2 regions of the Bacillus sp. AFS053548 genome follow, and region 1 is predicted to be linked to the other one. Evidence: riboswitches for the same ligand, from Rfam matches in the RefSeq annotation. Region 1 holds a riboswitch; the other holds the start of a gene.
What was found. A riboswitch is a leader RNA that binds a small molecule or an ion and turns the genes downstream of it on or off. The one in region 1 is predicted to bind thiamine pyrophosphate.

Region 1 (20,462 bases):
ATGCTCTTAATTGAGCATCCTTTTAAATATTAGCCTTGATTTACAGGGCTTTTAGGTTCAGTATCTAAATTCATTGCTGGTCCGAAGAATTCGAAATGAATTTGTGTATCCTTAATTCCTAATTCTTTTAAGCTTGTAATAATGGCCTTTAAAAATGGTACTGGTCCACATACGTAATAATCTGCATTGTCTGATTTAACATTGTTATTTAACCATTCTGCATCAATATAACCTTGCTTTTTAAAGTTATTATTTTTAAGATCTTCCTCAGATGGATTTTCATAAACAAATGATAAATTATAATTTGTTAATTGCTCTTTTAATTGGTTAAGTTCATTTTCAAATGCTTGTAATTTACCATTTCTTGAAGCGCTTATGAAGTTGACTTGACGGTTTGGTTGATTACTTGCAATTGACTTAGCCATACTAATTAATGGAGTAATTCCAACACCACCGCTTAAGAAAACAACATCTGAATCAATTTCAGTATTTAAAGTAAATTCACCTGCTGGAGCAGTAATTTCCAGTGTATCACCAACATTTACTTGATTGTGTAGGTAGTTTGAGAATTTACCAAGTGGTTGGTTTTCTTCAGCTTCTCTTTTTACTGATATTCTAAAGTGATTTTTACCTGGTGCATCAGATAAACTATATTGTCTGTTTGATAAATATTCTTCACCAGGAATTTGTGAACGAACAGTAATATATTGACCAGATAAGAAAGTAGGAACTGAAGAACCATCTTTAGGAACTAAGTAGAATGAAGTAATTACATCGCTTTCTTCCACTTTTTCGATGACTTTAAACTCTTTAAATTCAGACCATCCGCCTTCTTGAGAAGATGCTTCCTCATACATTTCTTTTTCGATATCGATAAATACTTGTGCAATAATTCCATATGCTTCCGCCCAAGCACCTAGTATTTCATCAGTTGCAGCATCACCAAGTACTTCTTTTATTGCCCCTAGTAAATGTTGCCCTACGATTGGATAGTGCTCAGCTTTAACTTGAAGACTGCGGTGCTTTTGCGCAATTTGTTTTACAACAGGAATAATTGTTGCTAGTTTATCAATGTTCTGTGCAGCAGCTAAAACAGTATTTGCAAGTGCAGTTTGTTGTCTACCTTGTTGTTGATTTGTATGATTAAATACATTTAATAGTTCAGGATGATTAGTAAATAAATTTTTATAGAATACTTTAGTTATATCTGTACCCTTTACTTCTAAGACTGGAACTGTTGACTTAATAATATCAATTGTTTTTTGAGATAGCATGAAAAATCCCCCTAATCACGTTTTAAAGTAGTATTATAAATACATCTTTATCTTAGACCTAGAATTTATTTAAAGCAATATGTAAAATACATCTTTTGTGAATTTTTTCGCAAAAATACATAAAAGTTTAAAAAAAGTTCACAATTATGCTATGATTAATCTTAAATAAAACAGTGAGGACAAGTTATGCGTTTAACAACTTATTCGGATTACTCTCTTCGTGTACTAATATTTCTAAGCTCTGAGCCAGGTGAAAAATTAGTTAATATTAAGGACATCGCTGAAGCTTATGATATTTCTAAAAACCATTTAATGAAAATAATTTATAATTTAGGAAAGATGGGCTATATCGAAACGATCCGTGGTAGAAACGGTGGAATCCGTTTAGCTAAATTACCATCAGAAATAAATATCGGTGAAATTATTCGTAAAACTGAAGAAGACTTTAATATTGTAGAATGTTTTGAGCACGGCAATACTTGTGTTATTACACCTGTTTGTTCTTTAAAACATATATTTAATAATGCATTAGAACAATTTTTAAAAGTTTTAGATCAATATACATTAGATGATATTGTAAAAAACAATGCGATGCTTAAAGATTATTTTTCAAGTAATACAAAAGAATAGTTTTTTTGAAATAGAAGAGCGTCCCCAATTTAAAAACAAAAAAACCAACAAAGTAAGCCTTTGTTGGTTTTTTTCATTTAATGTGGTTTATTGACTTTTATAGTTTAATATACTTTACGTTTTCCATCGGTTCTTGGAATAAGGATGAAGCTATTTTACTAAAAATGGTTGGATCCCCAGTTGTAAAAAATTCATGTGAAGTGATTTCAGAGTTAGATAAAATATTTTGTTGATCCAGAATTGCACTTACTTCTAAAGCTGTTTCATCACCAGAGCTGATCAGTTGGATTGATGGTCCCATCACTTTTTGGATGATTGGACTTAATAATGGGTAATGCGTGCAACCTAGTATTAGGGTATCAATATTTGAATCAATAAGCGGTGCAAGAGTGTGTTTAACAATCTCAAATATTTCAGGTTTATTGTAGTCCCCATTTTCAACAATTCCAGCAAACTCTGGGCATGCCAAACCTTCAATTATAACTTTGTCATTAATTCGCTTTAGTGCAGAATGATATGCTTTACTATTAATAGTAGCATTCGTTCCTATGACACCGATTTGGTCATTTTGTGTTAATTTTATTGCTGCTCTAGCACCTGGGCGGACAACTCCAATGACTGGGATTTGAAGTTTTTCTCGCATTTCATTTAAGACTACTGAAGTTGCTGTATTACAGGCGATGACTAACATTTTAATATCTTTCTCCAATAGAAAATTAGTCATTTCCCAAGTGAATTCTCTAATTTCCGTATATGGTCGTGATCCGTATGGACATCTTGCTGTATCGCCTAAATATAAAATGTCCTCTTTAGGTAATTGTCTTATAATTTGTTTGGCAACTGTTAAGCCCCCAACACCTGAGTCAATGACTCCGATTGGCTTATTCAAAAAATCCCCTCATTTTACTTAATAATTTGTTGATGTAGTATATTCTTTATTCATTTAAGATTTTACTATAAGAAATGATATTTTTGTTTATCATTCTCTTTTTAAAAATGTTAAAATTTCATAGTTTTATTGTGCTTATTAACAGAGTATTAAAACATTTAAACACAAGTTAAAAATAATTCGTAAATTCAATCATTATCTGTTATATTAATGAGGGAAGTTTATATGAGAAAAATGTGGAGGAGCCAGTGTTGCTGGCTGAGATAGCATCCTTAAGGTGTTGACTCTTAGAACCTGATCTGGGTGATGCCAGCGTAGGGAACAGTATCTCTTTTTAGATATGTTTTTTACAGCGCATTTACGTCCGGGTTAGTATCCGGACGTTTTCTTTTTGTATAAACAAAAAACAAAAAGGAGATATAGATAATGAAAAAACTAGTAGTATTTTTAGTAGCTATTTGTTTAATGTTAACCGGGTGTGGTCAAAACAAAACTGCTACTACTAAAAAGACAAAGAAATTAAAAAAGGTGACAGTCGTACTAGACTGGACGCCAAATACAAATCATACTGGGCTATTTGTTGCAAAGGAAAAAGGTTATTTTAAGGAACAAGGACTTGATGTAGATATAATCAGCCCAGGAGAAACAGGTGCAGACCAATTGGTGGCATCAGGTAAAGCAGATTTTGGAGTTTCTTATCAAGAGTCAATTACACAAGCAAGAGTTCAAAATGTACCGATTGTATCAATTGCAGCAATTATTCAACATAATACTTCTGGGTTTGCTTCACCAGTGAAAAAAGAAATTAAGTCTCCAAAAGATTTCGTTGGAAAAACATATGGTGGATGGGGTTCACCGGTTGAAAAGGCTATTTTAAAATCACTTATGTCAGAAGAAAATGCTAATGTTAATAAGTTAAATATCGTTAATATGGGTGATGCTGATTTCTTTACAGCGGTAAAGAGAGATATCGATTTTGCGTGGATTTATCAAGGATGGACAGGGATTGAAGCAGAGCTACGTGGAGAAAAATTAAACATGATTTATTTAACTGATTATAGTAAAAAGCTAGATTACTATACTCCAGTTTTAGCTACAAACGAAAAAATGATTAGTAAAAACCCTAAAATAGTAAAAGCGTTTGTGGCTGCAGCATCAAAAGGATATAATTTTGCGATTGATAACCCAAAAGAAGCTGCATCGATTTTAATAAAGGATAATCCAGATTTAGATAAAAAATTAGTGGAAAAAAGCCAAGAATGGTTAGCATCTAAATATAAAGATGATGCAGACCGTTGGGGTGAGCAAAAGTTATCAGTTTGGAAAAACTATGCTGATTTCTTAGCTGAAAATAAATTATTAGAAGGAAACTTTAAGCCGAAAGAAGCATTTACGAATGATTTCTTACCAGCGAAATAAGGAGGAGCAAAAATGCAATCTACTTTAATGAGTGTCCAAATTATACCGAAAACAAATAATATTGAGGATGTTATTCCAGCAGTTGATGAAGCAATTAAAATTATTGATGAATCAGGTGTAAAATATCAAGTTCAACCATTGGAAACAACTATGGAAGGCGACTTGAATCAATTATTAATGGTTGTTCAAAAAATGAATGAAAGAATGATTGAAATAGGTTGCCACAATGTTATAACTCAAATGAAAATACTTTATCAACCACAAGGTATTACGATGGATGTGTTAACGGAGAAGTACCGTTAATGAAATCAAAAAATATTAAAGGATGGCAACCAATCGTTGTCATCCTGCTTTTTTTAATCTGTTGGCAGCTAAGTATTAAAATTTGGAAAATCGAATCTTGGTTATTGCCAGGACCGATCGCAATCTTTAAAGAAGGAATGAAGTCATCTGATTCACTACTTCCTCATATTTCTTCTACAATTCAATTAACGATTATTGGATTGTTAATTGGTAGTTTATTAGGATTTTTAATCGCATTTCTATTGCATTTAATTCCAGGTGTTAGGGAAGCTTTTTACCCATTATTAATTCTTTCGCAAAATGTACCAATTATCGTATTGGCACCGCTTTTAATTATTTGGTTTGGATTTGGTGTATTACCTAAATTAATTATTATTTCTCTTGTTTGTTTTTTCCCAGTTACAGTTTCAGCTTTAGATGGTTTCCGACAAACACCAAGTGAACTAATAAATTATATGAAAATGGCGGGAGCATCCAAATCACAAATTTTTTGGAAAGTTGAATTGCCTTTTTCTCTACCTTCCATTTTTTCAGGCTTAAAGATTTCTGCAACTTATAGTGTTATGGGGGCAGTTATATCTGAATGGCTCGGAGCGAAATCTGGAATTGGGGTGTATATGACTTTAGCTTCATCTTCATTTAGAACAGATCGAGTATTTGTTTCAATTTTTATCATTATGTTTTTAAGTATGCTTTTCTTCTTCCTAATAGTCGTAATTGAACGTTTTACTGTTAAATGGAAAGTTAAAGGGGAGAAACGGAAATGACATTACAAGTGGAACAATTATCAAAGAGTTATAGCGGTCATCAAGTTCTAGAGAATATTTCTCTTTATGTAAACGAGGGAGAATTTGTTTCAATTTTAGGCCCATCTGGTAGCGGGAAAAGTACGTTGTTTCATCTTATAGGTGGTTTACTAAAACCTGATTCCGGAGAAGTAAAGTTAAATGGGTCGATAATAAATGGAGAACTTGGTCATGTTAGTTTTATGCCTCAAGATCATTCATTACTACCTTGGAGAACAGTATTAAAAAATATTGTTTTGTCACAAGAATTAAAGCATAAACCTGATGAAAAGTTGGCAAGAGACTGGCTTAAAAAAACTGGTTTAGAAAACTATGAGAATGCTTACCCTCATGAATTATCTGGTGGTATGAAACAAAGAGTTTCATTTTTAAGGTCTCTACTAGCACCGCAGTCGTTCATGTGTATGGATGAGCCTTTTTCAGCTTTAGATGAGTTCACTAGACTTGAAATGCAACAATGGCTCTTATCAATATGGGAGGAGCAACGACGATCAATTTTATTAGTAACGCATAATATTGATGAAGCGTTGTTAATGTCTGATCGAATATATATATTTTCTGACAAACCCGCAAAAATCAAAGAAGAAATCATTGTTCCATTTCCAAGACCACGTAAAAAAGAATTATTATTGAGTGATGAATTTACGGAATATAAAAGAAAAATCTATTTGGCTTTAGAGAAGGAGTAATACGATGAAAATGATAGATGCTCATATTCATTTAGATTCTTATGATATTAGTCAAAGAGAAGAAATATTAGCTAATTTAGAAACACACGAAATCGAGGCGCTCATTTCGGTATCGATGGATTTAAAATCTAGTAAGAAAAATTTAGAGTTAAAAAATCAAAATAATAGTGTATATCCAGCATTCGGATTTCATCCTGAACAACAAATCCCATCTGATGAAGAGGTTAATCAATTAATTGAATGGATTAAGAATAATCAGGATGAAATGGTCGCAATTGGGGAAGTTGGTTTACCATATTATAAGAATTTAGAAGAACAGATTGATTACGTACCTTATATTCAATTACTAGAAAAATTTATCTCACTTGCAAAAGAGTTAAATAAACCGATTATATTACATGCGGTGTATGAGGACGCCGAAACCGTCTGTAATCTATTAGAAAAATATTTTATTAAAAAAGCCCATTTTCATTGGTTTAAAGGGGACGAACTTACAATTAAACGGATGATGCAAAATGAGTATTTTATCTCAATTACACCAGATGTATTATATGAAAATGAGATTCAAGACTTAGTAAAAAAGTATCCTTTAGAATTAATGATGATAGAAACAGATGGTCCTTGGCCATTTGAAGGGCCTTTTGAGAATGAGTGGACACATCCAAAATTTATGCATCAATCGGTTGCAAAGATAGCTGAGTTAAAAGAGATAGATCTATCAAATGCATATAAAACTTTATATGAAAATACTAAGAAATTTTATAGTATATAAAATAAGAAAATCGTTATCCAACAGGAAACGATTTTTTTATTTTAATTAGTTTAGTTTTAGGTAGGTAAAAAGAGCTAAAATAAAATCCCCCTATAGCAGAGCATCTATCCTAATTTACGGATAGGCTTTTTTATCTACTATAAGTAGGATATAAAGTTAAACTTTCAATTTAGATAATCAGATTCTTTACAAGCAAGAAAATAGTGAAATGTAAAACTTAAGTTTCAATGTAAATACCAAAACCGGCATGTGATTAGAATGCCGGCAGTATGTTGGTTTGTAGAAGTGTTTCTACAAAATAACTACAGTTCAAGCTCTCCCATACGAAGAAGCTCTATAACTGCTTGTGATCGCCCCTTAACCCCAAGCTTCTGCATTGCATTTGAAATATGATTTCTCACAGTTTTTTCACTTATAAAAAGTTCTTCAGCAATTTCTCTTGTAGTCTTATCTTGAACAAGAAGCTCGAATACTTCTTTTTCACGCTTTGTGAGTGTGTGCTTTGTTTGATAGTCTCTATCCTTCAACTGTGCTAACCCTCCTTGCTTGACCGAGCTGTTCTTCGGATGGGTATTCATTTAGTCTTTTTATCATATGAACGATAGGTCTTTTAGGTGAATATTTCCAGTAAATTTAGAGCTAGATTTAAATTATTTATTTTTTTCTATTTAGCTTGTTCTAAAAAATGTACAGGCTCGTATAAATAGTAAAAAAGCGTGGGGGGAGTATGGTGATGAAAAAAAGATTGTTAGTAACAGCGGCAGCGGTATGTGGAATTGCAACAATGAGTGGATGTAGTTTACTTCCAACGAAATCTTCAACTGACATTGATCCACCTAAAACTGTAGTTTATAAAAGTGATCAACCTTCAAAAGAAGTAGCAAAGAAAGAGGAAACTGTAAAAAGGGAATTATATTTAATTGATCGTAACGGGTATATTGTACCGCAAACGTTCCAATTACCTAAGTCTACTAGCTTGGCTAAACAAGCGTTAGAGTACTTAGTAAAAGATGGTCCTGTTACAGATGAATTACCGAATGGTTTCCAAGCAGTTTTACCTCCGAATACTGAAGTTTTAGGTGTTCAAACTCAAAAGGATGGTACGATTATTGCTGATTTTTCACCAGAATTTAAGCAATACCGTGCTGAAGATGAATTAAAAGTGTTTCAAGCTGTTACTTGGACGTTAACTCAATTTGATAATGTGACAAAGGTGAAAATTCGAGTAAACGGAAAAGAGCTTGCATCGATGCCAGTAAATAAAGCTCAAATTGGTGATGGGTTAACAAGAGATGATGGAATTAACTTTGATAAAGGTGATATTGTAGATATTATGAACTCCAGACCAGTTACGTTATATTATGTTTCTCAAGGGGAAATGGGAGACACTTATTATGTACCTGTAACGACTAGGATTTCAAATGCTGAAACAGATTCATATTCAGCAATCGTAAATGAACTTGTAAAAGGTCCATCTGAATATTCGAATTTAGTTTCCGATTTTGGAACTGATACGAAACTAGTTAGTCAACCTGTTTTCAAAGGCGGTAAACTAGTACTTAATTTTAACGATGGTATCTATGGAAATATTGCAAAAAATATGATCAATAATGATGTACTACAGCCACTTGTACTTTCTTTAACTGAGCAAAAAGGAGTTAAGTCTATTGAAATTCAAATCAATGGAAAATTAACTGCGCTAGACCAACAAGGCAAGCCTTTAAGCCAACCTGTTTCTAGACCTAAGGATGTAAATACAAAAAAATTGTAAGCCAGTGGTTAGGGAAAGATAATATTTAACTTTAAAAAAATGTTTTAAATTTAAACCTTGTACAAAAATTGTGATGATTTTTGTACAAGGTTTTTAATTTTATCTATAAATTACACTTAATAAGTAGAAATGAAATCACATTTTTGTCTATACTAGTATTTGGAAGATTTTGTAGGAGGAACGATCATGAAAAGAACAGATGGAAGATTAAATAATGAACTTAGACCCATAGAGATTATTACTCACTATACAAAGCATGCAGAAGGTTCTGTGCTGATCAGTATTGGTGATACGAAGGTAATTTGTAATGCAACAGTTGAGGACCGTGTACCGCCATTTTTGAGAAATAGTGGAAAAGGTTGGATTTCAGCTGAATATTCAATGTTACCTAGGGCTACTCAAGAGCGTACAATACGTGAATCATCTAAAGGTAAAGTTACTGGTCGAACAATGGAAATTCAACGTTTAATAGGAAGAGCGTTAAGAGCAGTAGTTGATTTAGAAGCACTTGGTGAAAAGACAATTTGGATCGATTGTGATGTAATTCAAGCAGATGGAGGAACAAGAACTACTTCAATTACTGGTGCATTTGTTGCGATGATGCTTGCTTTTGATAAATTAATTAAAATGGATAAATTGAAATCGTATCCTGTAAAAGATTATTTAGCAGCAACTTCGGTTGGTATTTTAGATGACCTTGGACCAGTACTAGATTTATATTATGTAGAAGATTCTGCTGCAAGTGTTGATATGAATATTATTATGACTGGAAAAGGACAGTTTGTTGAACTTCAAGGAACTGGTGAAGAAGCAACATTTTCAAGAGAAGAATTAAATGAGTTACTATCTTTAGGTGAATTAGGAATTAAATCTCTAATTGAAAAACAAAAAGAAGTGTTATTACAAGAAGGTATTAAATTTCAATAATCATTTCGAGGAGAGACTTTAAGGATGGAAACAATCATTATTGCGACAAATAATCAAGGTAAAGTGAAGGATTTTGAAGCACTTTTTAACCCGATGGGATTTCAAATTAAGTCTTTAAAAGACTTTCCTGATATTCAAGAAGTTGAAGAAACAGGAACTACATTTGAAGAAAATGCGATTTTAAAAGCTGAGTATTTAGCGAGTGAGTTACATACGCCAGTCATTGCAGATGACTCTGGTTTAATAGTGGATGCACTTGAAGGTAGACCAGGTGTTTATTCTGCTCGATATGCCGGATTACATAAAAGTGATGAAGATAATTTACAAAAAGTTTTAAGTGAACTAGTAGGAGTTTTTCCTGGAAAAAGAACTGCGCGATTTTATTGTGCTTTAGCTTTAGCGGTTCCAGGCAAAGAAACAATCACTGTTTATGGTACAGTTGAAGGGTATATTGCCAATGAAAAAAGAGGAACAAATGGTTTTGGCTACGATCCAATATTCTTTTTGCCAGAATTAGATAAAACGATGGCTGAATTAACAACAGATGAAAAAGGTGGCTTAAGTCATCGCGCTAATGCAATTAAATCATTAATGAGTGTAATAAATAAAGAAGATAAAGACTTTTTACTAAGAGGATCAAATTAATGAAAGTACTAATTGTAAGTGATAGCCATGGATTGACAAAACCATTGCAAGAAATCGCCGACCGATATCGTGACAGTGTAGATTTAATGATTCACTGTGGAGATTCAGAATTAGAAGTGAATGCTAAGGAACTAGAGGATTATAATGTTGTAAGAGGAAATTGTGATTTCAGAGGAGAATTCCCTGAAGAATTTATTCACCGTGGGAATGAATATACAATCTATGCAACACATGGTCATTTACATGGAATAAAACAGTCATTACAAAAGCTGTATTATCGTTGTAAAGAAGTTGGAGCAACAATTGCTTGTTTCGGTCACTCACATGTATTAGGAGCCGAAGTAATTGATGGTGTGCTTTTTATTAACCCTGGCAGCATTTTATTACCGAGAATGCGAAAAGAAAAGACTTATGCTATTCTTGAAATATTTGGTAAGAAAGCTAATGTTACTTTTTATAATACAGATGGAACGGAGCTTATAACAACTTCATTTGAATTATAATGAATAACAGGAGGTTAGTAGCTTATATGCTACTAACCTTATCTAAAAACAAAAAAATTTGGAGTACTAAAAGCCGGAAAACCCTAATAAACTAAGGTAATTATACAACTTTTAAATTTTTTCCTTTATTTTGGAAAAAAAGTTTTAAAATAGTGTTGACTTTAATTTGTATAGTGACTATAATAAAATATGTCGACAGGGTGATGTCGCAAAGAAATAAAAAAATAACAAATATGCGGGTGTAGTTTAATGGTAAAATAGAAGCCTTCCAAGCTTCGGTCGTGGGTTCGATTCCCATCACCCGCTCCATATGTCCTGGTAGCTCAGCAGGATAGAGCAACGGCCTTCTAAGCCGTCGGTCGGGGGTTCGAATCCCTCTCAGGACGTCCAAAAGACACTTGTTTTACGAAATGTAAAATAAGTGTCTTTTTTTGTGTTTTAACTACTTAGAAATAAAATGATGAATTACGTTTACTATATAAATTAGGATGGATTCCTATCATTTAATAGAAATCTTAGATCATCATAAAATTTATACTAGATATGTTATTCTAATATAAATAAAAGAGTGGAGTGATATAAATGAACGAAAAAGAATTTTGGAGCTTAATATCTAAAATGCATATTGTTGAAGAACCGTATGAATGGGTAATAAATCATTTAGCAAAACAATCAGAGGAAGAGATAGCTAGTTTTGAAATTCATTTTGAAACTTTTTTTTCCAAAGCGTATACCGCAAATCTTTTAGGAGCTGCATGGATCATTATGGATGGCTGTTCTGAGGATTCATTTGCACATTTTAGAGCTTGGTTAATCGGTCAAGGAGAACAAGTTTACAAGAAAACGTTAAATGACCCAGATTATTTAGCTGAATACATCTTTCCTATTTATGAAGAAGAAGGACTTACGCCAGAATTGGAAGATATGTTAGATCTAGCTTTACAAGCGTATACAATCAAGCGTAAGGGCGATGATGATTGGGATGATCAGTTGTGGAATGAGTTCAATTCACTAATTGAAAGCAAAGGCTATGATTATCCTGAACAACAATTAACGATCGATTGGAAGTCAAAAGACGAATTAAAACCTAAGTTTCCAAAGCTATGGAAAAGATTTGGTAATAAACCATTAGGGTGCTAAAGTTAAAAACTGTTTCATGCATACTTGTATCTTTAATATTTTAATTAATTTTAATTCATGATACACTTTTTCATAACTAGTTTGTGCAGGAAATAACAAATGTTAGGGGAGAGTAACATGGAAGACAATATTGTCTTTTTTCCTAAACTGAAGGATCGGATAATAAATTTAGGTAAAAAAGCATTAGAAGAAAAAAATTTTAGTAAAGCTTTAATGTTATGTGATCAATTAAAAGAAATGAATGAGCATAATTCTCAAACAGAGCTTGCTGCAGTCGCGTGTCTTTTAGAAGGGAATCGGGCCAGGGAAGCTAAGGAAAGATGTGAGGATTTAGTTTTCGGGCCATTTGAGAGTGATGAAGCAATTGAAGTATACATAAGCATTTTATTTCAATTAAAAGAATATGAAGAATTACAAAAAAATATAAAAAGACTACTCACCCAAAAACGGATTGATGAAAATCAGATGGATAAGTTTCAGGCGATGCTCTCATTATCAAAGAAAGTAATTTCAGATCGTGAAGGCATCAAGGGTGAAATTCTTAATTTACATATGATCGTTGAAAATTCTGAGCCGATTGATAAGCAACTTGAATTAATTAATGAATTAAGAGGTTTAGATTGTAATCTTGTTATCGATCAAATTAGCGAAATATTAAAAAGCACCAAAACAAATCCGTTAATTCAAAGTTTTATTTTGTTTATTTTACAAGAACAATCAATCGATAAAGATTTTGAACTTAACAAAGTAAACCAAAGGATGATTTGGAATACATCGGTTTCAGTCGATGAACATAAAATCTTTGTAGATGCTATATTAAAAAAATTAAGTGACGTATTAGAAAGTGAAGACCCTTCTGCTTTTGAAATCGCAAAAACACACTTCCAACACTTTATAACAATTTACTTCCCGTTTATCCCAATACCAGCGGATATAAATACATGGGCTGCTTGTTTTTATTGTATCGTCCAACAATTTTTTGATCGTAGTGTAGATGAAGAGGAACTAAAAGACTTATTTAATGTAGAATATTTTCCTGTGAAAAGTGCCATTGCTTTAGTAAAACGTTTTGAAGATGAAGGATACTTTACCATAAAATGAAATTGTTGGAAAAAACATAGATGTTCCATTTGGGCTTCTATGTTTTTTTTTATGTAAAAAAAGGTATTTTAAATTGATGGAAATGGCGATAATACCGAGTTCTAATTGGAGAGAATGCGATGAGGGTCTTAGATCACGCCATACGGAAAGCGAGCAATAGGGAATAGAATTTATCGTTCTACTTTTTATAGGAACTAAACTGTTTTAAAATTCAAAATTAAAAAACCCTAATATTTTCTCCTTATAAAAATAGGAAATATTGAAACAAAAAAGGAATGTGTTATAATAGAATGGTTGTAACGACTATTTACTTAATTATACATGCATTTTCTTTATTAAAAATGGACAAGCATGTATAGTACGAAAATACGTAAACACATATATTTTTTTAGATAATTTTGGAGGGAACTAACAATGACTGCTAAATGGGAAAAATTAGAAGCTAACGTTGGTCTATTAACTGTAGAAGTTGAAGCTTCTGAAGTAGATAAAGGTTTAGATGCAGCTTTCAAAAAAGTTGTTAAAACTATCAATGTACCGGGATTCCGTAAAGGTAAATTACCTCGCCCAATTTTCGAACAAAAATTTGGTATTGAAGCACTTTACAATGATGCTTTAGATGTACTTTTACCAGAAGCTTACAGCAAAGCTGTTGTAGAGGTTGGTATTGAGCCAGTTGATCGTCCAGAAGTTGACGTTGAGCAAATGGAAAAAGGTAAAACTTTAATCTTCAAAGCAAAAGTTACTGTAAAACCTGAAGTAAAATTAGGCGAATACAAAGGCTTAGAAGTTGAAGAAATGGATGCAACTGTAACTGACGAAGACGTACAAGCTGAATTAACTACATTACAAGAGCGTCAAGCTGAGTTAGTAGTTAAAGAAGATGGTACTGTTGAAAATGGTAATACAGCTGTAATCGATTTCGAAGGTTTCGTTGATGGCGTTGCTTTCGAAGGCGGAAAAGGTGAAAACTATCCACTAGAAATCGGTTCAGGTTCTTTCATTCCTGGATTTGAAGAAGCTTTAATCGGCACTAAATCTGGTGTAGAAACTGATGTTAATGTAACATTCCCAGAAGAATACCACAGTGCTGAATTAGCAGGAAAAGCTGCTACTTTCAAAGTAACTGTTCATGAAATTAAAGCTAAAGAACTTCCTGAGTTAAACGACGAGTTTGCTAAAGACGTAAATGACGAAGTAGAAACTTTAGAAGATCTTAAAGCTAAAATCAAAAATGACTTAGTTGAATCTAAAAAATCTCAAGCTGAAGGTAGCTTACGTGATGCTTTAGTTCAAAAAGCAGCTGAAAATGCTGAAATCGAAATTCCAGACGTAATGTTCGAAAGCCAAGTTGACCGTATGGTTAAAGACTTTGAACAACGTATTGCACAACAAGGATTAAACTTAGAGCTTTACTACCAATTCACTGGTACTAAAGAAGAAGATCTTCGTACTCAAATGCGTCAAGATGCTGAAGCTCGTGTAAGAATCGACTTAACTATCGATGCGATCATCGAAGCTGAAAAAATCGATGCAACTGAAGAAGAAATGAACGAAGAATTAGCTCGTTTATCTGCAATGTACAACGTTCCTTCTGAGCAATTAATAACTATGCTAGGTGGAACTGATGCTGTACGTGATGATATTCAAATCCGTAAAGCTGTTGAATTATTAGTAGATAGCAGAAAAAAATAAGCGTTAAATAAACATATATTGACTTAAACAAGGCGCGAGATTTTTCGTGCCTTGTTTTTAAATAATGAAATATTTGGTAAAGTGAACTGATTCCTTTAAAATACACATATACATATGTTAGAATCTGTTATACAGATTTTAAAAAATTATTGTGGCTATACTAAAAATAATTCTTCAAAAGAAGGATTATTAGCTTAAGATTAGAATATATATATTCTAAAAATTTAAACAATTTTAGAGTAGTAATTAATTGCTTTGTTTATTTTGTATGCTATTATATAGCTACAAGATACATATTTTTGGGATTACATACATATTGAGTGTTTTTAGAAATTTTTAGAGGGAGTGAACATATGTTCAAATTTAACGAAGAAAAAGGACAGCTAAAATGTTCGTTCTGTGGGAAGTCACAGTCTCAGGTTAGAAAATTAGTTGCAGGACCTGGTGTATATATTTGTGACGAGTGTATTGAGCTTTGTACTGAAATTGTTCAAGAAGAGCTAGCAAAAGAAGAGGAAGTAGAGTTTAAAGACGTTCCGAAACCGAAAGAAATTTGCGAAATTCTTGATGAATACGTTATTGGTCAGGACAATGCGAAAAAAGCGTTATCTGTTGCTGTATATAATCACTACAAACGTATTAATTCAAATAGCAAAATTGATGAGGTTGAGTTATCAAAGAGTAATATTGCAATGATTGGGCCAACTGGTAGTGGTAAAACATTATTAGCTCAAACTTTAGCACGAATTTTAAATGTACCATTTGCGATTGCAGATGCAACTTCATTAACTGAAGCTGGATATGTTGGGGAAGATGTTGAAAACATTCTTTTAAAATTAATCCAAGCAGCTGATTATGATGTAGAACGTGCTGAAAAAGGTATTATTTATATCGATGAAATTGATAAAGTTGCACGTAAGTCTGAAAACCCTTCAATTACACGTGATGTGTCAGGTGAAGGTGTTCAGCAAGCACTTTTAAAAATTCTTGAAGGAACTGTTGCAAGCGTACCTCCTCAAGGTGGTCGTAAGCATCCACATCAAGAATTCATTCAAATTGATACAACAAATATTTTATTTATTTGTGGTGGAGCATTTGATGGCATCGAACAAATTATCAAACGCCGTTTAGGTAAAAAGGTAATTGGTTTCAGTGGTGATTCTGAAAAGAGTGATTTAAGTTCAAAAGAAATCTTAAACCATGTATTACCAGAAGACTTATTACGCTTTGGTTTAATTCCGGAGTTCATCGGTCGTTTACCAGTTTTAGCTAATTTAGAGCAACTTGATGAAGCATCATTAGTTGAAATTTTAACTAAACCAAAAAATGCTTTAATTAAGCAATATCAAAAATTACTAGAGCTTGACCAAGTTGAACTTGAGTTTGAGGATAACGCATTAACTGAAATTGCTAAAAAAGCAATTGAGCGTAAAACTGGAGCTCGTGGACTACGTTCGATCATTGAAGGGATTATGTTAGATATTATGTTTGAATTACCTTCACGTGAGGATATTCAAAAATGTATTATCTCAGCAGAAACTGTTAAAACTGGTGCAGCTCCTAAGCTTGTACTAGAAGATGGAACAGAATTAGAGTTAAAGAAAAAAGCAAATAAATTAGCTTAAGTAAGGAACCAAATGCATTTGCATTTGGTTTTTTATTTTGACTTTTTTTAGTGATTTTTTAAATCTTTCATAAATGCATAGGAACTTTACTCGAAAAACCTTGCCTTTAATTTTTAAAATTTGGTTTATCCTTCCATTTAGAGGGCGATACTAAAATTAATTTCTACTTCAGTGGAGGGGTAAAGAATGAGTTTAACAACTATTATATTATTAGCTCAATTAGCATTAGGTACAATCGTTGCATTGTATTTTATTCATTTATTAAAGGGTCAACGAACAACTAAAGTCTCGATTGACAGGGAATCTAAAAAAGAAATGGAGCAGTTACGTAAATTAAAGTCAATCTCTTTAACTGTTCCGTTAGCAGAGAGAGTTAGACCAAACACTTTTGATGAAATAGTTGGCCAAGAGGATGGAATAAAAGCTTTAAAAGCTTCACTGTGCAGTGCTAATCCTCAACATGTAATCATTTATGGACCGCCTGGTGTCGGAAAAACGGCAGCGGCTAGACTTGTATTAGAAGAAGCGAAGAAGAGCCCAAATACACCTTTTAAACAAGATGCTGTATTTATAGAATTAGACGCTACAACTGCTCGATTTGATGAAAGAGGAATTGCGGATCCTTTAATCGGTTCTGTTCACGATCCAATCTATCAAGGTGCAGGTGCGATGGGGCAAGCAGGTGTTCCTCAACCTAAAAAAGGAGCAGTAACTGACGCGCATGGAGGGATTTTATTTATTGATGAAATTGGCGAGCTTCATCCAATTCAAATGAATAAAATGCTTAAGGTACTTGAAGACCGAAAAGTTAAGTTTGAGAGTGCCTATTACCAAGAAGAAAATCCTTCTATACCAGCACATATTCATGAAATTTTTAAACACGGTTTACCAGCAGATTTCAGATTAGTTGGTGCCACAACACGATCACCAGAAGATATCCCACCGGCAATTCGTTCACGTTGTTTAGAAATATTTTTTAGAGAATTAGAACAGGATGAAATTCAAGCAGTAGCTAAACGATCTGCTGAAAAAATTGAATTAAGCCTCTCAGAAAAAGCCTTAGAATTAGTAGGTACATATGCAAAAAATGGACGTGAAGCGATTAACTTAATTCAGTTAGCTGGCGGTATGGTTTTAACTTCTGGACGAAAAGAATTAATAGAAGATGATATTGGATGGGTTGTTTCTGTAAGTCGTTTATCACCAAGACTTGTTAACAAAATTCCAGAAACTCCAACAGTAGGTTTGGTGAACGGTTTAGCCGTTTATGGAGCAAATATTGGTGCGTTACTACCGATTGAAGTAATTGCAATGAAGGCAAAAGAAATCGGTAAGGGTTCAATTACAATTACAGGAATTGTTGAGGAAGAAAGCTTAGGTAATCAAGCTAAATCCATTCGTAGAAAAAGTATGGCAAAAGGCTCTTTAGAAAATGTTACGACAATCTTACGAAAAATTGGTGTACCAATCGATGACTTTACGATTCACATTAATTTTCCAAGTGGCGCATTAATTGACGGCCCATCTGCAGGGATTGCCATGGTAGTTGGTATTTTTTCAGCGGTTAATAATGTACCAGTATTAAATACAATCGCTTTGACTGGCGAAATGAGCATTCAAGGTGATGTAAAACCAGTTGGCGGTGTTCCAGAAAAAGTAAAGGCAGCCGTTAAAGCAGGAGCAACAAAAATTATTGTTCCGAAAGAGAACGATCAAGCTACATTACATCAATATAAAGATGTAGAAATATTAGCGGTAGATCGTATAGAAAAAGTTCTCCATGAAGTTTTTAAAGATAATTGGAAATTTGAACTACCTGCTGAAACAAAAACTGATTTCCAGCAATTAACATTGTTTGAAGAGAATCAATCGCAATCTATGTAGATAAAAATAAGTGTTCGAATCATTTCATTTTGAATAAATAAAGAATACAAACTATTTTTGCATTCTATTTTTCAATGAAGTGAGCGAACACTTTTTATTTTGTAGAAATACATACTATATGATTTAATCTTATTACAAGTCTTACTTCGTATTTCTAGTCAAAAACAAGATAATCGCAAAAAACATATATTTATGTTATGTTCTAGGCAGTTGTTGATTGATTATGTCGCTTCTTTATTTCTTTTAAGGCATATCATTGTAAATGATATATATGTTAAGGTAAAATAACTAAATAGAATGAAAAACATGGAGGTGTAACGTAATGAATGTTACAAAAGAAAAAGTTGTACCCCTCCTACCTTTAAGAGGAATTAGTGTATTTCCTGCCACTATTGCACATCTAGATGTAGGAAGAACGAAATCGATAAAAGCTATACAAGAAGCTGATGAGTTAGATCATTTAATTTTTGTTGTTACTCAAATAGATGCAGATACTGAAAATCCAAAGAAAGACGAATTGTACCAGTTTGGAACTTTAGCTAAATTAACACAAAAAATTACACTTCCAAATGGCACTGTTCGTATTACTGTCGAAGGATTACACAGAGGAAAAATCAAATCAATTATTGATCAAAATGATTTCTTTACTGCAAAGGTAGAAGAATATCCAGATGTAGAAGACGAATCTAAAGAGCTTCGTGCTTTAATGAGAACTTTATTGCAGCATTTTAAACAATACAGTAAATTATCTAAGCGAATTTTGCCAGAGACTATTGCTTCAATTGTTAAGCAAGACCGCCCGGGTAAACTTGCAGATGCAATGATCGATTCAATTCCATTAAGGGAAGAAGAAAAGCAAAAAATATTAGCAACAATTGATGTTACTGAACGAATACATATTATCTTAAATTTCCTTCAAGATGAAAAAGAATTATTGAAGCTTGAAGAAAAGATAGGCTTACAAGTTAAGAAAAATATTGATAAAACTCAAAAAGAATATTTCTTAAGAGAGCAATTAAAGGTTATTCAACGCGAACTAGGTGATCGTGAAGGTAAAACTGAAGAAGTTGATAAGTTTTTAACAAAAATCGAAGAGGCAAATATGCCTGAAGAAACAAAGGAAGTAGTATTAAAAGAGTTAGCTAGATATGAGAAACTACCTCCTAATGCTGCAGAAGCAGGTGTAGTTCGTACATATTTAGATTGGATGGTAGCTCTACCATGGTCTAAGCAAACAGAAGACACTTTGGATATACATCGTTCCGAAAAGATACTGAATAATGAACATGAAGGTCTTGAAAAGGTAAAAGAGAGAATATTAGAATATCTAGCTGTTCAACAACTTACGAATTCATTACGTGGTCCAATTTTATGTTTAGCTGGTCCTCCTGGAGTTGGTAAAACATCTTTAGCGAAATCAATCGCAAACGCATTGTCTAGAAACTTTGTACGCGTTTCTCTAGGTGGCGTAAGAGATGAATCAGAAATAAGAGGACATAGAAGAACATACATCGGAGCTATGCCAGGTCGAGTTATCCAAGGTATGAAAAAAGCAGGAACAAATAACCCTGTATTCTTACTTGATGAAATTGATAAAATGTCGAGCGATTTTAGAGGGGACCCAGCATCAGCAATGTTAGAAGTTTTGGACCCTGAACAAAATCATACATTTAGTGATCATTACATCGAAGAGCCATTTGATTTATCTCAAGTTTTATTTGTAGCAACTGCAAATGATTTATCAACTATTCCAGGTCCATTACGTGATCGAATGGAGATTATTGCTTTATCTGGATATACTGAACTAGAAAAAGTTAATATAGCTAAAAAACATTTATTCCCTAAAAAATTAGCAGAGCATGGCTTAAATAAATCTACTGTACAAATTCGTGAAAGTGCATTGAGTGCAATTATTCGTCATTATACACGTGAAGCAGGAGTAAGATCATTAGAGCGAGTTCTAGCGACACTATGTAGAAAAGCTGCTAAGTTGATTGTTTCAAACGAAAGACAAAAAATAATATTTACCGATAAAAATATAGAAGAATTTTTAGGTAAGAAAACGTTCTCTTATGGTCAAATGGAAAGTGAAGACCAAATTGGTGTAGCTACAGGTTTAGCGTATACTGCATTTGGTGGAGACACACTTTCTATTGAAGTATCACTATATCCTGGAAAGGGTAAGCTAACTTTAACTGGTAAGCTAGGGGATGTCATGAAGGAGTCAGCACAGGCTGCATTTAGCTATATTCGCTCAAAAGCAGAAGAGCTGAATATTGACCAAAATTTCCATGAGAAATATGATATTCATATTCATGTTCCAGAAGGTGCGGTTCCAAAAGATGGCCCTTCAGCAGGTATAACGATGGCAACAGCATTGATTTCAGCA
Region 2 (11,010 bases), on a different contig from region 1:
ACGTAAGTATACAAAATAATGGTTAAATTTGGTAGACAATTTTGAATTTGTTATAAAATTATCACAAATTATGTAACTTTATGAAAATAATCTTTAGGTTTAAAAATATAATCTACTAAAATAAAAATTTTTAAAATAGAAAAGACACCCTAAGTTGGGTGTCTTTCTATTTTTTCAACACATTAATTTTATAACTCTGGGAAACAGTAGTAGTTTCAAAATGAGTAAAAGAATAAAACACAGTTAAGATGAGCAGCAGGCTAGAAATAATAATTACTGGAAAGAATGATGATAGTAGTTTTGGGAATCGCTGACTTAAAAACATAGTAGAACAAAAGATTGCTGAACAAGTTAATAACAATAAACAAATTAATAATAAAGCTTTTGCCTCGGTTATTGAAATCATTACAACGATCATGCTCCCCATCATACCGGCCATCATTCCAGTAAAGATCCCCTCAAGTAGTGCAAGGAAATGTAATCGAAAGCCGATAAATAATCCAATGAGTGCAGATACGCCCATCGAAATGAGTAAGGAATGGAAAAATTGTTGGTGATTTGAAAGTGTAATGAGCACACCTATTGTTAAACCAGTAGTCATACTGATCATCATCATATACATCATTTGATGCATCTGGTCATTTTTTGTTGGTTTGAGGTGGATCGAAATGATTGTTATAAAAAGCATTATGCTAATACATACCCAACTGGTGAACATATATGATCCCCCCTAATTATCCGCTTTTTACCATCATATGGACAACTTAAAATAAATAGAATAAAAAATTGACACCTATACCCCCTATGAGTATATAATAATGGTGAGGTGATAAAATGGAAAATTGCCATGATGATCAAATGGTTCCAAGAAGTGAAGACGAAATTAACGATTTAATGAAGCGTCTTCGTAGAATAGAGGGGCAAGTAAGAGGTATTCAAAAAATGGTCGAAGAGGACCGATATTGTATAGATATTTTGACGCAAATTATGGCAGTTGAAGCTGCTATGAAAAAGGTAAGTTTCTCATTAATTGAAAGACATGCGAATCATTGTATGGTTAAGGCAGTTAAAGAAAACAATGGCGAAGAATCGGTTAACGAATTAATGGAGGTTATTAAGCGTTACGTAAAGTAAAGGGGGTTGATTAGAATGAATGATGCAAAGCAGTTAACCCTTGGCATAGAGGGTATGACCTGCGCCGCATGTGCAACCCGGATCGAAAAAAGCTTAAATCGAATGGATGGCTTGAAAGCGAATGTGAATCTTGCATTAGAAAAAGCTACTATTGTCTATGATAAAGGACAATATCAAACTTCTGATTTAATAGAAAAAATCCATACGATTGGTTATGAGGTTGCAGTTGAAAAAATTACGTTAAATATTGAAGGAATGACATGTGCTGCTTGTTCAGCTCGAATCGAAAAAGTAATAGGGAAAATGGATGGTGTTATTCAAATTAATGTTAATCTAGCAATGAATATAGCAACGATTTCCTATTTATCTGAAGTAAGTTCACTTCAATCGATAATAGATAAAATTAGTCATATTGGTTATAAAGCAGTTATAAAAGAAGAAAATGCAGTTAAAGAAAAAGACACAACAAAAAACAAACAGATTCAATTGATTAGTTCAATCTTACTTTCACTTCCACTTTTGTATTCGATGGTATCCCATCTGCCATTTAGTACAAATATATGGATGCCACATTTATTAATGAATCCATGGTTTCAACTTTTGTTTGCAACTCCTGTACAGTTTATTATAGGTTGGCATTTTTATGTGGGAGCCTTTAAAGCAATACGAAATTATAGTGCGAATATGGATGTGCTCGTCGTACTTGGAACATCGGCTGCTTACTTTTATAGCTTAGTTGAGTCAATTAAGACAATAAATAATGGTATGTATATGCCGCATCTATATTTTGAGACAAGTGCGGTTTTAATAACGTTAGTATTGCTTGGAAAATATTTTGAGTATATTGCTAAAGGGAAAACGACTGAAGCAATTTCAAAACTAATGGAATTGCAAGCTAAGGAAGCAATTGTTTTAGAAAATGGAAATGAAGTTTATGTACCATTGGAAGCTGTAAAAGTTGGAGATCTACTACTTGTTAAACCAGGTGAGAAAATTCCAGTGGATGGGGTCATTGTTTCGGGAGTATCTACAGTTGATGAATCAATGATTACAGGTGAGTCTTTACCAGTTGATAAAAAGACGGATGATAAAGTTGTTGGAGCAACAGTCAATGGAAATGGTATTTTAACAATACGAGCTGAGAAGGTTGGTAAGGATACGGCATTAGCAAATATTGTAAAAATAGTTGAAGAGGCACAAGGTTCAAAAGCACCAATTCAAAGATTAGCTGATCGAATTTCGAATATATTTGTTCCAATTGTGATTGGCATAGCTATATTGACATTTATCATTTGGTTTTTTGTAATCGATCCACAAAATTTGCCCAAATCAATTGAAGTAGCAATAGCTGTTTTAGTCATAGCATGTCCTTGTGCTTTAGGACTTGCTACACCAACTTCGATTATGGTTGGAAGTGGAAAAGGTGCGGAAAATGGGATTTTATACAAAGGCGGAGAATTTCTAGAAACTACCCAAAAAATTAATACAATCATTCTTGATAAAACAGGTACTGTTACAAAAGGAAAGCCTGAAGTAACAGATATCATTAATTTAAATCATCGAGAGGATTTATTGAAGCTCGTTGCAAGTGTAGAGAAAATGTCAGAGCATCCTTTAGCACAAGCAATTGTTCAATACGCTGTTAAACAGGAATTGCAACTAACTGATATTACAGAGTTTATTGCCATACCTGGACATGGAGTAGAAGCCTTGATTGAAAATAAAAAGGTATATATCGGTACTAGAAAGTTAATGAATGAAAAGAATATCGATTTTTCTTCAGTAAATGAACAATTAATCGTATTTGAATCTGCTGGAAAGACAGGAATGTTAGTAGCAATTGAAGAGAAGCTAGAAGGTATTATTGCCGTAGCCGATACAATAAAAGAATCTTCAAGAAATGCGATTAAAGCATTAAAGGATTTAAAAATAGAAGTTTTTATGGTAACCGGTGATAATAAACACACAGCACAGGCGATTGCAGATCAAGTTGGGATTGAAAATGTATTTGCTGAAGTTCTACCAGAGAAAAAAGCAGATATAGTAGCTGAACTACAAAAACAAGGGAAAATTGTTGCGATGGTTGGAGATGGGATTAATGATGCTCCAGCTCTTGCTAAAGCTGATATTGGTATGGCGATTGGTACTGGTGCAGATGTAGCGATTGAAACAGCGGATGTTACGCTAGTAGGTGGCGACTTATCACATATTCCGAAAGCTATTAGCTTAAGTAAGAAAACTATGAATAATATTCGCCAAAATTTATTTTGGGCGTTATTTTATAACAGTTTAGGTATACCGATAGCAGCTTTAGGGTTGTTGCAGCCTTGGATTGCAGGTGCTGCCATGGCATTTAGCTCTGTATCGGTTGTCATAAATGCATTACGATTAAAACGCATAAAAATTTAGGAGGATTTAGGAATGGAAACAATTTTAAAAGTAGAAGGTATGACATGTGGACACTGCAAAGCTGCAGTTATGAAAGCTGTAGAAGGAGTGTCTGGTACAAATAATATAATCGTAAGTTTAGAAAATAAAGAAGTAACATTCAATACTTCAAACGCTGAAACAATTGAGAAAGTGAAAGAGGCTATTGAAGATCAAGGGTACGATATCGTTTAAACTAAATGTTTATCGAACAAATAAAAGGCGAACTATAGGTTCGCTTTTTATTTGAAAAAAAATACTATACTGGGGAGAGAATTAGATGAAATACTTATTGTTGTTACTTAGTTTTGTTATTGTTTTTGGATTAAGTGGTTGTGAAAGTAAGACACACACAGGATCAACTCATCAAAATATGAATCATGAAACAAAAGAAGAGATAGATACTACTCAAGTAAAATTTTCATTTAATGGTATTCCAGAGAGTAATAATAAAGTAGATTTAAACATACAGGTTAATAGTTTAAAAGGAAAACCAGTTGAACAGTTTGAAATTGAACATGAAAAATTAATGCATTTGATCGTTGTAAGTAAGGATTTATCTTTTTTTGACCATTTGCATCCACAATATAAGGGTAAAGGATTGTTTACAGTAATACCGAACTTTCCAAATGGCGGTGAGTATAAGTTATTTACAGATTTTAAACCTAAGGACTCCGATAAAAACGTAAAATCCAAATTAGTAAAAGTTTCTGGGCAACAAGTCAAACCGGTTTCACTAATACCGGATAAAGTATTAACAAAAGTAATTGATGGAAAAGAGATTACTTTAAAATTTGATAAATTAACGACAGATCATGAAGTTAAAATGACATATACGATCAAAGATGCTAAAACAAAAAAAGATATTAATGATTTACAGCCTTATTTAGGTGCAGTTGGTCATGTTGTTGCGATTAGTGGCGACACTAATACATATTTACATGTGCATCCTATGAATGAAAAATCAAGCGGACCTGTTGCGGAATTCATGACGAGTTTTCCAAAAAAGGGATTGTATAAAATATGGGGACAGTTTAAGCAAAATGGCAATGTGTTTATCGTACCATTTATAGTAGACGTACCATAATTTCCTTCCATGATAGCTGCTGTATTAATGTTGGAAGAACAGTTATTGAATTTCCAATCGATGAAGAATCTAGCTTAACATTAGCAGGTTCAGTAGGGAATGAATCTAATTAAATTATAGGAATTGTTTATAATTAGCCCTTTCAAAGACTAGTAAATTATTAGTCTTTGAAAGGGTATTTTTCTATTTTAACCTAAAACTTTGCGATAGAGCTCCTTAGCAACAGATGGTTCCTTTGTACCGTGAATAATCGCTCGACCGTCTTTAAATAGAACAATGCGATGATCTTCATATGTACATGACAATAAATAAGGATTTACAATCAAATCATTTACTAACCCTTGTAATCTTTCAGAAAGGTTAGTTAGTGTTGGGATTTTAGGAGATGATACTCTTAATTGGACTGCATCTCTTCCACATAAAACGTATGACTTCATATGGTCATCATCTTTTAAAAATGGATAACTTCTTATAGGACCACATGTTGGACAATTTTTATTTTTCAATTTTTCAATGTTTATATCAGACTTTTCATGCTTCCAAACATCAATCGATTGTAAGATTGGTAAAAGTTCATAGTTAGTAAGATATTGCATGGCATAGGTTACTTGGTAGGCAGCAATCATTTGCACAATTGGACTGATTACTCCTACTGTATCGCAAGTCATATTTAAAGTTGGTATATGATTTAATAAACAGTTAAGACATGGGGTTTTACCTGGAATAATTGGAAATGAGAGGCCATAGCTTCCTACACACGCACCAAAAATAAAAGGAATTCCATGCTTAATAGCTGCATCATTCACTACCATTCTAGTTTCAAAATTATCTGTTGCATCTAGTATGATTGTTTGACCTTTAATCATCTCTTCAATATTAAGACTAGTAATATCTTTTATTAAACTAGTAATCGATACTTCACTATTAATTTGTTGAAGTCGATTTTTAGCTGCAATTACTTTAGGTAGTTTATTTCTAGCATCCTCTTCAGTATAAAGAGATTGCCTTTGTAAATTACTCCATTCAACGTAATCACGGTCAACAATTGTTATATTTCCAATGCCGGCCCTTACAAGCATTTCTGCTATTGATGAGCCTAGTGCACCAAGACCAATAATAATGGCACTGGCTTTTTGTAAGTTTGATTGACAATCGCTTCCTAAAAATAATTCTTGCTTTGCATAACGGTTTGTCAAGAATTCACCAACCCTGTGATTGGGCTACTAGCTTCACCATAATTTTTTTCTTCAATTCTTCCTGCCTCAAAACCAAGCCTTCCAGCTTCAATAGCAAGCTTCATTGCAACTGCCATTTTTACAGGATCTTTCGCATTAGAAACTGCAGTATTTAAAAGGACTCCATCAGCACCTAGCTCCATTGCAAAAGCAGCATCTTTTGGTGACCCGATTCCGGCATCTACTATAACAGGTACATTCGATTGCTCAATGATGAATTTAAGATTTAATGGATTAATAATTCCTTTTCCGGAACCGATTGGAGATGCACCTGGCATAATCGCATGTACTCCAAGTTCTTCTAGTCTTCTTGCAAGCACAACATCATCGGAAGTATAAGGTAATACAATAAATCCTTCGTTTAATAACATTTCTGAAGCTTTCAATGTTTCGATTGGATCGGGTAATAATGATTTATCACACCCAATTACTTCTACCTTGATCATATCGCACAAGCCTGACGCTTTTGCCAATCTAGCAATTCTAACTGCCTCTTCAGCGGTTTTTGCACCAGCCGTATTAGGTAATAATTTATATTTCGATAGATCTAATTGTTCAAGAAAATTTGGTTGAGATTCTTCAAAAATATTCATTCTTCTAACAGCAAAAGTTAGTATCTCGGCTTCCGATACTTCAACAGCTTCTTTCTGGACTTCAAATGAAGGGTATTTTCCTGTTCCTAATAATAATCTTGAATGAAACGTATGATTTCCTACTTTTAACATAATTAGCCACCACCTACAAAATGTATTAATTCTACAGAATCTCCGTTTGAGAGACGGGTTAACGGATACTGTTCTTTATAAATAATTTCTTTATTAACCTCGACAATAACAATTCGGTTTTCTAATTGATATTCATTAAGTAGATCCTGAATTGTACAGGTTTTGCTCGAAATATCGATATTCTTTCCGTTTAATCTTATTTCCAAATGCTTACACCTCCAAAGAGTTAAAATTAGCGATTGATTTTAAATGCTTCGATCCAGTTACGATCGACTTTCCGCTTAAGGATCAAATCTCGAATTAATTTTCCAGTAGCCGGTGCAAGCAATATTCCATTTCGAAAATGGCCGGTCGCAAATAAGATTTGATCTTCTTCTGGATGAGTACCAATAAAGGGATTATAGTCTATAGTTCGCGGTCGTAATCCTGCCCAAAATGAATCAATTTTCATGTCTTCAATTTCGGGAAGCATTTTTTTAGCGTTTCGTATTAATGACTCAACTCCCCCTAAACTAGGGTTCTCATTCCATTCGTTATCAATCATCGTAGCTCCGATGACAAGGCGTCCGTCATTCCTTGGAACAATATAATTTTGTTCATGGAACAGAGTATGCTTTAATGCAACTTTTTCACTTTTTACCGAGATGCATTCACCTTTAACGGGAATAATTTCGTGATGTAATCCAAGCTGTCCAAACAATGAATTACTCCAAACGCCACTTGCAACTACAATGGTTTTTGCTTCAAAATTACCATTTGTTGTTTTAATTAAATAATGTGAATCATTTTTTTGAATTTGAAATACATGTGTATAGTCAAAAATAGTTGCACCTAAAAGTTGAGCACCTTTACAAAATGCGTTACAGACAGAAACAGGTAATACATTCACGTCGTCTTCAATATAAGCTGCTCCAATAATGTTTGAATGGACACCAGGTATCTGCTTTTTTAACTCCTCCTGGTTATACCAAAGTGCCGAAGTTTGAGTGAGTAGGGGAGTTAATTGTTTTTTTTCTAATTCTGTATAAGCTAGTTTGAAAATGCCACCTTTTTTAAGTTCAATATCAATTCCACATAATTCTTTTAATTCTTCTTGAAGATGAAAATAAGTTAATTGACTGTTTCTTGCAAAAGTAAAAAATGACTCGGAGTGATCCCACTCGGAATGGGCACCAAGCATTCCAGCAGCTGCCTTAGTTGTTTTCTGTCCAACTTGCTGTCCTTCAAGAACTGCGACATTAATGTTTTCTTTCGCTAGATAATAAGCAATGGAACAACCTATTATTCCTCCACCAATTACTACCACATCAAATTTCTTGTTCATAAGCGAATTTGCACCTTTCAAAATATTGCAGCGCAGCTTCTAGAGGATTTTGAGCAGAAAATATGCCAGACATGACAGCAATACCATCAATGTCGTTCTCTTTTAGAACTTGGATATGTTCAGGTAATATTCCGCCGACTGCATAGATTGGTATAGTTAACGTTTTTTTCATTTCTGGAATTAGTTCAATTCCATTAGGTGTTAATCCATTTTTACACTCTGTTTCAAAACAATGACCGTACATAATATAGTCAGCTTTATCATTTTCTGCCTGTATTGCTTCAGTAAGAGTGTGAACTGATTTTCCTACTCGTAAATTAGGAAAATATTCTTTTACATCAACAAGTGGAAGACCATGTCCTGGCAAGTGAATATTTGATAGATTAGAGAAAATAGCTATATCTAATCGATCATTTAAAACAATTTTTTTCATATCTACTTTGTTCATTTTTAGTAGATTTAAGAGTGATATTAGCTCGATTGCCTTTTTCGATTTTTCACGAATATGTACATAGTCGACTGCATCGATTATTTGAATTATTTTTGTAGCAAGTACTTCGACTGAGTGCTGATCATCTGTAATTGCAATAAGTTCCATGTCCCAGCGCCTCTTTCATTAGCAAAATTTTTTCAAACAAAAAAACCACTTTCCTAAAAAAAGAAAGTGGTTACATTGCACGCAGGAAAAATATAAAATGCGCCACTTTCCTACGCAGGTACTAGCCTGTTCAGGTTTTGAGGGTTTAAAAGTAACTACTTTATTCTCAGCCCTTATCAAGGGATCCCCTAGTGATGAATATGTATGAAAATTAATCTTAGCATAGCATATAAAAAATAATATTCAATACTAAATATTTTTTACTAATCTATTTTTTTACCAGAAATTGGGCTTGAAGCATAATGAAATCAAGTATTTTTGCGAGTATAAAAAAGCTTAAATTTTTTTGAATTGGCCATTTCTGTAAAATTTTAGGGAAATAAAAGCATTTACATTTTAAAAATGAGGGTTTATATTTAGGTGGAACAATTTAATCGATTGACTAGGGGTGTCCAATTAGTTGGGCTGAGAGAGAAACGTGCATAAGTTTCTTAACCCTCAGGACCTGATCTGGTTCATACCAGCGTGGGGAAGTTAGAAATTTCTCATTAATGATTTCATAATTGTTAATGTAGTTTTACTAACATTTAGCCGGGTCTTAAATATAAGATTTCGGCTTTTTTTCATGCTTTAAATGGATTGGATTTCGTCCTTTTTAAACTAATTAAAAAGGGGAATGAAATCAAATGAACAATTCTGTAAATGAAATGAATTTTTCCATCATGTCTAGTTTTTCAGGGAGTAATAAGGTGTATGTTGAAGGATCTAGACCTGACATTAAAGTACCAATGCGTGAGATTCAATTAAGTCCAACAACTGGTACTTTTGGCGAAGAAGAAAATGCTCCAGTTAGAGTTTACGACACTAGCGGACCTTACACAGATTCAGCTAGCTCAGTTGATATTCGAATGGGACTTAAGGCGATTAGACAAAACTGGGTAATCGAGCGAAATGATGTTGAAGAGTATGAAGGGCGTGAAATAAAGCCTGAAGATAATGGATATAGAAAAGAGTCAGATCAACATAATGTTGAGGTATTTAAAGGGTTAAAAAGAAAACCATTACGTGCAAAGGATCATGGAAATATTACTCAAATGCATTATGCTCGTAAAGGGATTATTACACCTGAAATGGAATTTATTGCAATTCGAGAGAATGTTTCAGCTGAATTTGTTCGCGATGAAGTTGCAAAAGGAAGGGCTGTCATTCCATCGAATATTAATCACCCTGAAAGTGAGCCAATGATTATCGGTCGTAATTTTCATGTGAAAATTAATGCCAATATAGGTAATTCAGCCGTTACGTCCTCAATTGAAGAAGAAGTAGAAAAAATGACATGGGCTACTCGTTGGGGAGCGGATACGATGATGGATCTTTCTACTGGGAAGAATATTCATACAACACGTGAATGGATTATCCGAAATTCTCCAGTACCAGTAGGGACAGTTCCGATTTATCAGGCACTTGAAAAGGTTAATGGGATTGCGGAAGACTTAAGCTGGGAAGTATTTAGAGACACTCTAATCGAGCAAGCGGAACAAGGGGTAGACTATTTTACGATTCACGCGGGTGTATTATTACGATATATCCCATTAACGGCAAAACGAGTGACAGGAATTGTATCTCGAGGTGGATCTATTTTGGCTCAATGGTGTTTAGCTCACCATAAAGAGAATTTTTTATATACTCATTTTGAAGAAATTTGTGAAATTATGAAGCGTTATGACGTAACATTCTCTTTAGGAGATGGACTTAGACCAGGCTCAATCGCCGATGCAAATGACGAAGCACAGTTTTCTGAATTGGAAACACTAGGTGAGTTAACGAAAATTGCATGGAAACACGATGTTCAAGTTATGATTGAAGGACCGGGACATGTACCAATGCACTTAATTAAAGAGAATATGGATAAACAATTAGAGATCTGTCAGGAAGCGCCATTTTATACATTAGGACCGTTAACGACTGATATTGCACCTGGATACGATCACATTACATCAGCGATCGGTGCAGCAATGATTGGTTGGTTTGGTACTGCAATGCTTTGTTATGTAACTCCGAAAGAGCATTTAGGTCTTCCAAATAAAGAAGATGTTAGAGTAGGTGTTATTACATACAAAATAGCAGCGCATGCAGCTGACTTAGCAAAAGGGCACCCTGGTGCACAAAAAAGAGATGATGCACTTTCAAAAGCAAGATTTGAATTTAGATGGCGTGATCAGTTTAATCTTTCCCTTGATCCTGAAAGAGCAATTGAATATCATGACGAAACATTACCTGCTGAAGGAGCTAAAACAGCACATTTTTGTTCAATGTGTGGTCCAAAATTCTGTAGTATGAGAATCTCACAAGATATTAGAGATTTAGTAAAACAAGAAGAACTTCAGAATGATTCAATCATTGAAGAAGGAATGAAAGAAAAAGCACTTGAATTTAGAAAACAAGGCGGAGAAATCTATCAATAAGGGTGTGGGCCTTAT

Region 2: it holds a riboswitch for thiamine pyrophosphate, as region 1 does, so the genes downstream of both, thiC (phosphomethylpyrimidine synthase ThiC) here and CN946_RS05155 (ABC transporter substrate-binding protein) in region 1, are expected to answer to the same signal.

Annotation. Positions count from the first base shown of each region.
Region 1 covers NZ_NUHI01000008.1:45,306-65,767, forward strand. Annotated here, with positions in the region: gene hmpA (NO-inducible flavohemoprotein) at 30-1,274, opposite strand; gene CN946_RS05145 (RrF2 family transcriptional regulator) at 1,461-1,904, shown strand; gene racE (glutamate racemase) at 2,002-2,793, opposite strand; TPP riboswitch at 3,022-3,131, shown strand; gene CN946_RS05155 (ABC transporter substrate-binding protein) at 3,220-4,212, shown strand; gene CN946_RS05160 (thiamine-binding protein) at 4,225-4,515, shown strand; gene CN946_RS05165 (ABC transporter permease) at 4,515-5,282, shown strand; gene CN946_RS05170 (ABC transporter ATP-binding protein) at 5,279-6,010, shown strand; gene CN946_RS05175 (TatD family hydrolase) at 6,015-6,782, shown strand; gene CN946_RS05180 (helix-turn-helix domain-containing protein) at 7,085-7,309, opposite strand; gene CN946_RS05185 (GerMN domain-containing protein) at 7,510-8,553, shown strand; gene rph (ribonuclease PH) at 8,740-9,480, shown strand; gene CN946_RS05195 (XTP/dITP diphosphatase) at 9,505-10,125, shown strand; gene CN946_RS05200 (metallophosphoesterase family protein) at 10,125-10,628, shown strand; tRNA gene CN946_RS05205 (tRNA-Gly) at 10,864-10,937, shown strand; tRNA gene CN946_RS05210 (tRNA-Arg) at 10,941-11,014, shown strand; gene CN946_RS05215 (DUF4240 domain-containing protein) at 11,211-11,768, shown strand; gene CN946_RS05220 (hypothetical protein) at 11,886-12,869, shown strand; gene tig (trigger factor) at 13,284-14,564, shown strand; gene clpX (ATP-dependent protease ATP-binding subunit ClpX) at 14,918-16,189, shown strand; gene lonB (ATP-dependent protease LonB) at 16,376-18,073, shown strand; gene lon (endopeptidase La) at 18,396-20,462, shown strand, end outside.
Region 2 covers NZ_NUHI01000034.1:25,114-36,123, forward strand. Annotated here, with positions in the region: gene CN946_RS17905 (hypothetical protein) at 167-718, opposite strand; gene CN946_RS17910 (metal-sensing transcriptional repressor) at 835-1,134, shown strand; gene CN946_RS17915 (heavy metal translocating P-type ATPase) at 1,150-3,543, shown strand; gene CN946_RS17920 (cation transporter) at 3,556-3,756, shown strand; gene CN946_RS17925 (hypothetical protein) at 3,842-4,648, shown strand; gene CN946_RS17930 (ThiF family adenylyltransferase) at 4,837-5,844, opposite strand; gene CN946_RS17935 (thiazole synthase) at 5,841-6,608, opposite strand; gene thiS (sulfur carrier protein ThiS) at 6,611-6,814, opposite strand; gene thiO (glycine oxidase ThiO) at 6,841-7,932, opposite strand; gene CN946_RS17950 (thiamine phosphate synthase) at 7,916-8,530, opposite strand; TPP riboswitch at 8,621-8,730, opposite strand; TPP riboswitch at 8,965-9,079, shown strand; gene thiC (phosphomethylpyrimidine synthase ThiC) at 9,217-10,995, shown strand.